DNA from 2 places in the Streptomyces sp. NPDC048604 genome. Region 1 is predicted to be linked to the other one. Evidence: riboswitches for the same ligand, from Rfam matches in the RefSeq annotation. Region 1 holds a riboswitch; the other holds the start of a gene.
What was found. A riboswitch is a leader RNA that binds a small molecule or an ion and turns the genes downstream of it on or off. The one in region 1 is predicted to bind ZMP and ZTP.

Region 1 (3,396 bases):
GCGGGGCTGACGGCGGCGGCCGAGGCGTGGCGGCTCGGCGGGGCGGCGGCACTCGCCGTCCTGGACGGGTACCGGCCGCCGTCCCCGGAGGTGCTGGCGCGGGCGAAGGCGGTGCTCGCCGAGGCGTGGGAGGCAGCGGACCGGCCCACGCTCCGTGCGTCGTCCCACGCCCGCTGGACGGTCGTCGGCGCGGACGTACAGCTCCGGCTGGCCGAGGACGGCCGCTGGTGGCCGTTCCGCCGCGCCGGCTCCCAGTGGGTCCCGGCGGGCCCGCCGACGGCCGACCCCGCATCGGCGCTGGCGGGGGTGGCTCAGCCCGCGGAGTGAGGGGTCACTGCAACGGGGCTTCGAGCTTGCGTCCCGAGTCGGAGAGCACGGCGAGGCTGCACACGATCGTGTCGTAGCCGAGCAGGTAACCGGAGCGGTACGGGTACTGGACGTACGTCGTCCAGTACGTGCCCGAGGGCTGCGCGGCCGCCTTGGCGCGCAGCGGCGCGCGGCACAGCTCCGCCGCCCGGCGCCGGACCTCGTCATCCGTGCGGAGCGCCCCGGCGAGCCGGAGCCGGGCCACCACCTCGGCGTCGTGCGGGCGGTCGCAGCGGCGGCGCGTCGGGGTGCCGGGGTTGTCGCGGTCCATGTCGAAGCAGTCGCCGACGCGCAGGCGTTCGTACTCGACCGGCTCGCCGCCGCTGGAGCGGTCGGGCCGGCGGGTCGGAGTCGGGGCCGGGGTGGTGTGGCCGCGGACGATCGCCGGGGTCGCCGAGGGGGTGGGCTTCGTGGACTTCTTGCGGCGTTCCCGCAGCTCGCCGGGGTCGGGCGTGGCGCGGCGGGACGGCAGGCGTGCCGGGTCGCCGCCGGCCGCGGAGGGTCCGGAGGTGGGAGTGCCGGGGCGGCCGTCGCCGTCGCCCCCGCCGGTCGGCCCGTCGGGCGTCGCCGGGGCGTTGCGCCGGGCGTCGTCGCGCACGTCCTCGGTGCGGAGCGTGTCCCGGGCCGTCACGACGGCGGCGGCAAGGACGGCGGCCAGCACGATCAGCACCAGCGGCCCGGGCATGAGGCGGCGGTGCGGACCGGGGGTGCCGGGGGCAATGGGTCGCTCAGCCATGTGCACCAGGGTGACCGGTGGCCCGCCGTCCCGCGAGACCGGGTCGGCGGTTACGGGCAGGGCCGTACGGAATCGTGACATTCGAGGGTGCGAATGCACCCGAAACACCCTCGGGGACAGGCGTGTGACGCTGTGTGTGCCTGTCCCGTCGGCGTGTCGCGCACGTCACGATCCGGCCATGACCGCACCGCCGAAGCCCTGTGTGGCGCGTTACTTCAACCGGGCCTATGTGCGGCGCGTTACTTCAAACCGAGCTGGCGCTCCGCCGCCTCGACGGTCTGGGCGAGCAGCACCGCGATGGTCATCGGGCCGACGCCGCCCGGGACCGGCGTGATGAGGGAGGCGCGCTCGGCGGCCGACCCGAAGTCGACGTCACCGACGTTGCCCGGGTTGTAGCCGGCGTCGATGACGACGGCGCCCGGCTTGATGTCCTCGCCCTTGATGAAGTTCGGCTTGCCGACGGCGGCGACGAGGACGTCGGCCTCGCGGACGACCGAAGAGAGGTCGGTGGTGCGGGAGTGGCAGTAGGTGACGGTGGCGTCGCGGCCGAGGAGCAGCAGTCCGGCCGGCTTGCCGAGGATGGCGCTACGGCCGACGACGACCGCGCGCTTGCCGGTGAGCCCGACCTCGTACGCGTCGAGGAGCCGCATGATGCCGCCCGGGGTGCAGGAGACGAAGCCGGGCAGGCCGAAGCCCATGGCTGCGAAGGAGGCCATGGTGACGCCGTCGACGTCCTTCTCCGGGGCGATGGCCTCGAAGGCGGCGCGCTCGTCGATGTGCGGGCCGACCGGGTGCTGGAGAAGGATGCCGTGCACCTCGGGGTCGGCGGACAACGCGGAGATCGCGGCGACGAGCTCCTCGGTCGTGGTCGCCGCGGGCAGCTCGACGTGGCGGGAGCGGATTCCGGCCTTGGCGCAGCGGTTCTGCTTCATCTTCACGTACGTGACGGAGGCCGGGTCCGCGCCGACGAGCACGGTGGCCAGACAGGGCGTCACGCTGGTGCGGCGGGTGATTTCGGCGGCGCGGGCGGCGGTCTCCTCGACCGTGCGCCGAGCGAGGGCGGTGCCGTCCATGAGGGTCGCGGTGCTGGTGGACATGGGCTGCTCCTGGGCGTGGGCTGATGGGAGTCGCCCAGGCGCGCGGCAGTCGGACGGAGGTCCGCCGGGCCGCTCCCCGGTGGTGATCCACCCAAGCGCCAGTCACGGCCCGAGCCCCACTCTACGTGACGGCCAGGGGCGCGGACCGGACAGGCCGTGCACGGACGCTTGTCGGCGGACCGCTCCGGCACCACGATGGCGCGCACGGGGGCTTCGAGCACGCGCGGGACGACCTCGGCGGGAGGCCGACTTGAACGCAGGCGGGACGACGGACGCCTCAGCGACGACTCCGGGGGCCGGAGCGACGACTCCAGAGTCCGGAGCAACGACTTCTGAAGCCCGGAACGCCAGAGCGGCGACTCCCGGCGCCGGGGACGCATCAGCCGTACGCCGGGCCCACGAGGTGTTCACCTCCGGCGGCGAGCTGCGCAGGCCGCCGGTGCGCGAACTGGTCGCCGCGTCGTGGCGGCGCTCGGCACGGGCCCGCGTCAGCCCGGACGGCGCGGCCTGCGTGGAGCTGGCCGACGACGACCTCGTCGCGTACCGGGAGGAACATCCGCTGGCACCGGCGATGCCGGTGGTCCGGGAGCTGATGGGCGCGTACGCGCGGGACGGCGAGCATCTGCTCGCGGTCTGCGACGCGGCGGGCCGGATGATGTGGGTGGAGGGCCATCCCGGGACGCTCCGAAAAGCGCGCGGGATGAACTTCGTGGCGGGCGCACGCTGGTCGGAGTCCGCGGCCGGCACGAACGCGCCCGGCACGGCGATCGCCGTGGACCGACCGGTGCAGGTCTGCGCCGCCGAGCACTTCAGGCGTCGGGTGCAGGCGTGGACGTGCGCGGCGGCACCGGTCCACGATCCGCACACCGGCCGGATGCTCGGCGCGGTCGACATCACCGGCGGCGACGGACTCGCGCATCCGCACAGCCTGGCGTTCGTACAGGCGGTGGCGCGGGCGGCGGAGGCGCATCTGGCGCTTCGGGCGCCCGCCGTGCCCGCCGGCCGGCCGCGGCTGACGGCGCTCGGCCGGGACGAGGCGGTGCTGCGGATCGACGGCCGCAGCGTACGGCTGAGCCGCCGGCACAGCGAGATCCTGGTGGTCCTCGCCCACCGCCCGGACGGTGTGAGCGGCGACGAACTGCTGGTGGAGCTGTACGAGGACGAGTCGGTGACCCCGGTGACGCTGCGCGCGGAGCT
Region 2 (3,396 bases), on a different contig from region 1:
GCCGAAGGTCGAGCCGTGCTCGCCGGGCCTGAACACCCCGAGCACGTCCCGGTCCGCGACCACCGCCGACACCGGCACCACGCCGCCGCCCAGCGCCTTGCCGAGGATGTACACGTCCGGCACGACGCCCTCGTGCTCGCAGGCGAACGTCCGGCCCGTACGGCCCAGACCCGACTGGATCTCGTCCGCCATGAACAGCACGTTCTTGCGCCGGGTCAGCTCCCGGACGCCCTGCAGATAGCCGGCCGGCGGCACCAGCACCCCGGCCTCGCCCTGGATCGGCTCCAGGAGCACGGCGACCGTGTGGGCGGTGACCGCGTTCTCCATCGCCGTCAGGTCGCCGTACGGGACGATCTCGAAGCCCGGCGTGTACGGGCCGTAGTGGTCGCGGGCCTCGTGGTCCGTGGAGAAGCTGACGATGGTCGTCGTCCGGCCGTGGAAGTTGTTGGCCGCGACCACGATCTTCGCGTGCCCGTCGGGCACGCCCTTCACCTCGTAGCCCCACTTCCGGGCGGTCTTCACGGCGGTCTCGACCGCCTCCGCGCCGGTGTTCATCGGCAGCACCATGTCCTTGCCGCACAGCTCCGCGAGCTGCCCGCAGAACTCGGCGAACCGGTCGTGGTGGAACGCCCGCGAGGTGAGTGTCACCCGCTCCAGCTGCGCCCGGGCCGCGTCGAGCAGCCGGCGGTTGCCGTGCCCGAAGTTCAGCGCCGAGTAGCCGGCCAGCATGTCGAGGTAGCGGCGCCCCTCGACGTCCGTGAGCCAGGCGCCTTCGGCTGAGGCGACGACCACGGGCAGCGGATGGTAGTTGTGCGCGCTGTGCGCCTCCGCGGAAGCGATCGCGTCTTGCGTTCTCGACACGGGGTCTCCGTTCGTTCTGCGGCCAGGGGCGGGTGTGAGCCCTGTTTCTATCGTCGCTCGGATGATGGACGGGGAAACCTCGGTGACGACGCGCCCGCTAGTCTGGAAACACGCACGGCGACTGGCGCACGGGGAAGCGACCCCGGGGGAGCCGTGCGCGGCAACCACACGAGATGCCGCCCGCCTGGGCATCACGGGACCTACGACCGTCCCGTGCGGCGCAGCCCGAGGTACGAGCCGCGCCCCGGGATCCGCCGAACCCCGGAGGCACGCCATGACCGCCGAGCAGCCCCGCCACCCCGCCCTCACCGCCGCCGATCCCGAGCTGGCCGCGCTGGTCCACGCCGAGGAGCAGCTCCAGGCCGACACGCTGCGCCTGATCCCCAGCGAGAACTACGTCTCCCAGGCCGTCCTCGAGGCGTCCGGCACCGTCCTGCAGAACAAGTACAGCGAGGGCTACCCGGGCCGCCGGTACTACGAGGGCCAGCAGAACATCGACCAGGTGGAGAGCCTGGCGATCGAACGCGCGCGGAGCGTCTTCGGCGTCGACCACGCCAACGTGCAGCCGTACTCCGGCTCCCCGGCCAACCTGGCCGTCTACCTCGCCTTCGCCCAGCCCGGCGACACCGTCATGGGCATGGCCCTGCCGATGGGCGGCCACCTCACCCACGGCTGGGGCGTCTCCGCCACCGGCAAGTGGTTCCGCGGCGTGCAGTACGGCGTCCGCCAGGACGACGGGCTGATCGACTTCGACCAGGTGCGCGAGCTGGCCATGAAGGAGCGCCCGAAGGTCATCTTCTGCGGCGGCACGGCGCTGCCCCGCACCATCGACTTCGCGGCCTTCGGCGAGATCGCCCAGGAGGCGGGCGCGGTGCTGGTCGCCGACATCGCCCACATCGCCGGCCTGATCGCGGGCGGCGCCCACCCGTCGCCCGTGCCGTACGCGGACGTGATCTCCACGACCACGCACAAGACCCTGCGCGGTCCGCGCGGCGCGATGCTGATGTGCCGCGAGGAGCACGCCAAGGCCGTCGACAAGGCCGTCTTCCCCGGCCTCCAGGGGGGACCGCACAACCAGACCACGGCCGCGATCGCCGTCGCCCTGAAGGAGGCCGCCCAGCCGTCCTTCCGGACGTACGCCGAGGCCGTCGTCGCCAACGCGAAGGCGCTCGCCGAGGCGCTGCTCGCGCGCGGCTTCGACCTGGTGTCCGGCGGCACGGACAACCATCTGATCCTGATGGACCTCACCCCCAAGGACGTCCCGGGCAAGGTGGCCGCGAAGGCGCTGGACCGCGCGGGCATCGTCGTGAACTACAACACGGTCCCGTACGACCCGCGCAAGCCCTTCGACCCGTCCGGCGTCCGCATCGGCACCCCGTCGCTGACCTCCCGCGGTCTGGGCGTCGAGCACATGGCGCAGGTCGCCGAGTGGATCGACCGCGGCGTCGCGGCGGCCGCGAAGGGCGACGAGGAGGCGCTGGCGGCGATCCGCGCGGAGGTCGCCGAGCTGATGGCCGCGTACCCGGCGCCGGGGCTCCCGGTCTGACGCGGCAGGCGGCCCGGGGCGGGTGCGCAGCCGCCCGTCCCGGGCTTGTCAAGAACGCCGACGGCACCTGAGAGAATGATGAGCATGGCCTCTCCTCGTCCTCGTGTGCTCTCCGGAATCCAGCCCACCGCAGGCTCGTTCCACCTCGGCAACTACCTCGGCGCGGTCCGTCAGTGGGTCGCCCTGCAGGAGACCCACGACGCGTTCTACATGGTCGTCGACCTGCACGCGATCACCGTGCCGCAGGACCCGGCCGAGCTGCGGGCCAACACCCGGCTGGCCGTGGCCCAGCTCCTCGCCGCCGGCCTGGACCCGGAGCGCTGCACCCTCTTCGTCCAGAGCCATGTGCCCGAGCACGCGCAGCTCGGCTGGGTGATGAACTGCCTCACCGGCTTCGGCGAGGCCTCGCGGATGACCCAGTTCAAGGACAAGTCGTCCAAGCAGGGCGCGGACCGGGCCACCGTCGGCCTGTTCACGTACCCGATCCTCCAGGTCGCCGACATCCTCCTCTACCAGGCCGACCAGGTCCCGGTCGGCGAGGACCAGCGCCAGCACATCGAGCTGACCCGTGACCTCGCGGAGCGCTTCAACGGCCGCTTCGGGGACACGTTCACGATCCCGGCGCCGTACATCCTCAAGGAGACCGGGAAGATCTACGACCTCCAGGACCCGTCGATCAAGATGAGCAAGTCGGCGTCCACGCCGAAGGGTCTGATCAACCTGCTCGACGAGCCGAAGACCACCGCGAAGAAGGTCAAGAGCGCCGTCACCGACACCGACACCGTGATCCGCTTCGACATGGAGAACAAGCCGGGCGTCTCCAACCTGCTCTCCATCCTGTCCACCCTCACCGGCACCAGCGTCGCCGACCTGGAGACGAGCTACGAGGGCAAGATGTACGGCGCGCTGAAGACCGACCTCGCCGAGGTGATGGTGGACTTCGTCACTCCGTTCCGGACCCGGACCCAGGAATACCTGGACGACCCGGA

Region 2: linked by a shared signal. The riboswitch ahead of glyA (serine hydroxymethyltransferase) and the one ahead of ACGFMM_RS15845 (bifunctional 5,10-methylenetetrahydrofolate dehydrogenase/5,10-methenyltetrahydrofolate cyclohydrolase) in region 1 are both predicted to bind ZMP and ZTP.

What each region holds. Positions count from the first base shown of each region.
Region 1 covers NZ_JBICVX010000006.1:403,617-407,012, reverse strand. The annotation lists gene ACGFMM_RS15855 (SWF or SNF family helicase) at 1-327, shown strand, start outside; gene ACGFMM_RS15850 (hypothetical protein) at 332-1,102, opposite strand; gene ACGFMM_RS15845 (bifunctional 5,10-methylenetetrahydrofolate dehydrogenase/5,10-methenyltetrahydrofolate cyclohydrolase) at 1,342-2,199, opposite strand; ZMP/ZTP riboswitch at 2,225-2,315, opposite strand; gene ACGFMM_RS15840 (GAF domain-containing protein) at 2,603-3,396, shown strand, end outside.
Region 2 covers NZ_JBICVX010000005.1:147,887-151,282, reverse strand. The annotation lists gene rocD (ornithine--oxo-acid transaminase) at 1-861, opposite strand, end outside; ZMP/ZTP riboswitch at 969-1,058, shown strand; gene glyA (serine hydroxymethyltransferase) at 1,136-2,407, shown strand; gene trpS (tryptophan--tRNA ligase) at 2,492-3,396, shown strand, end outside.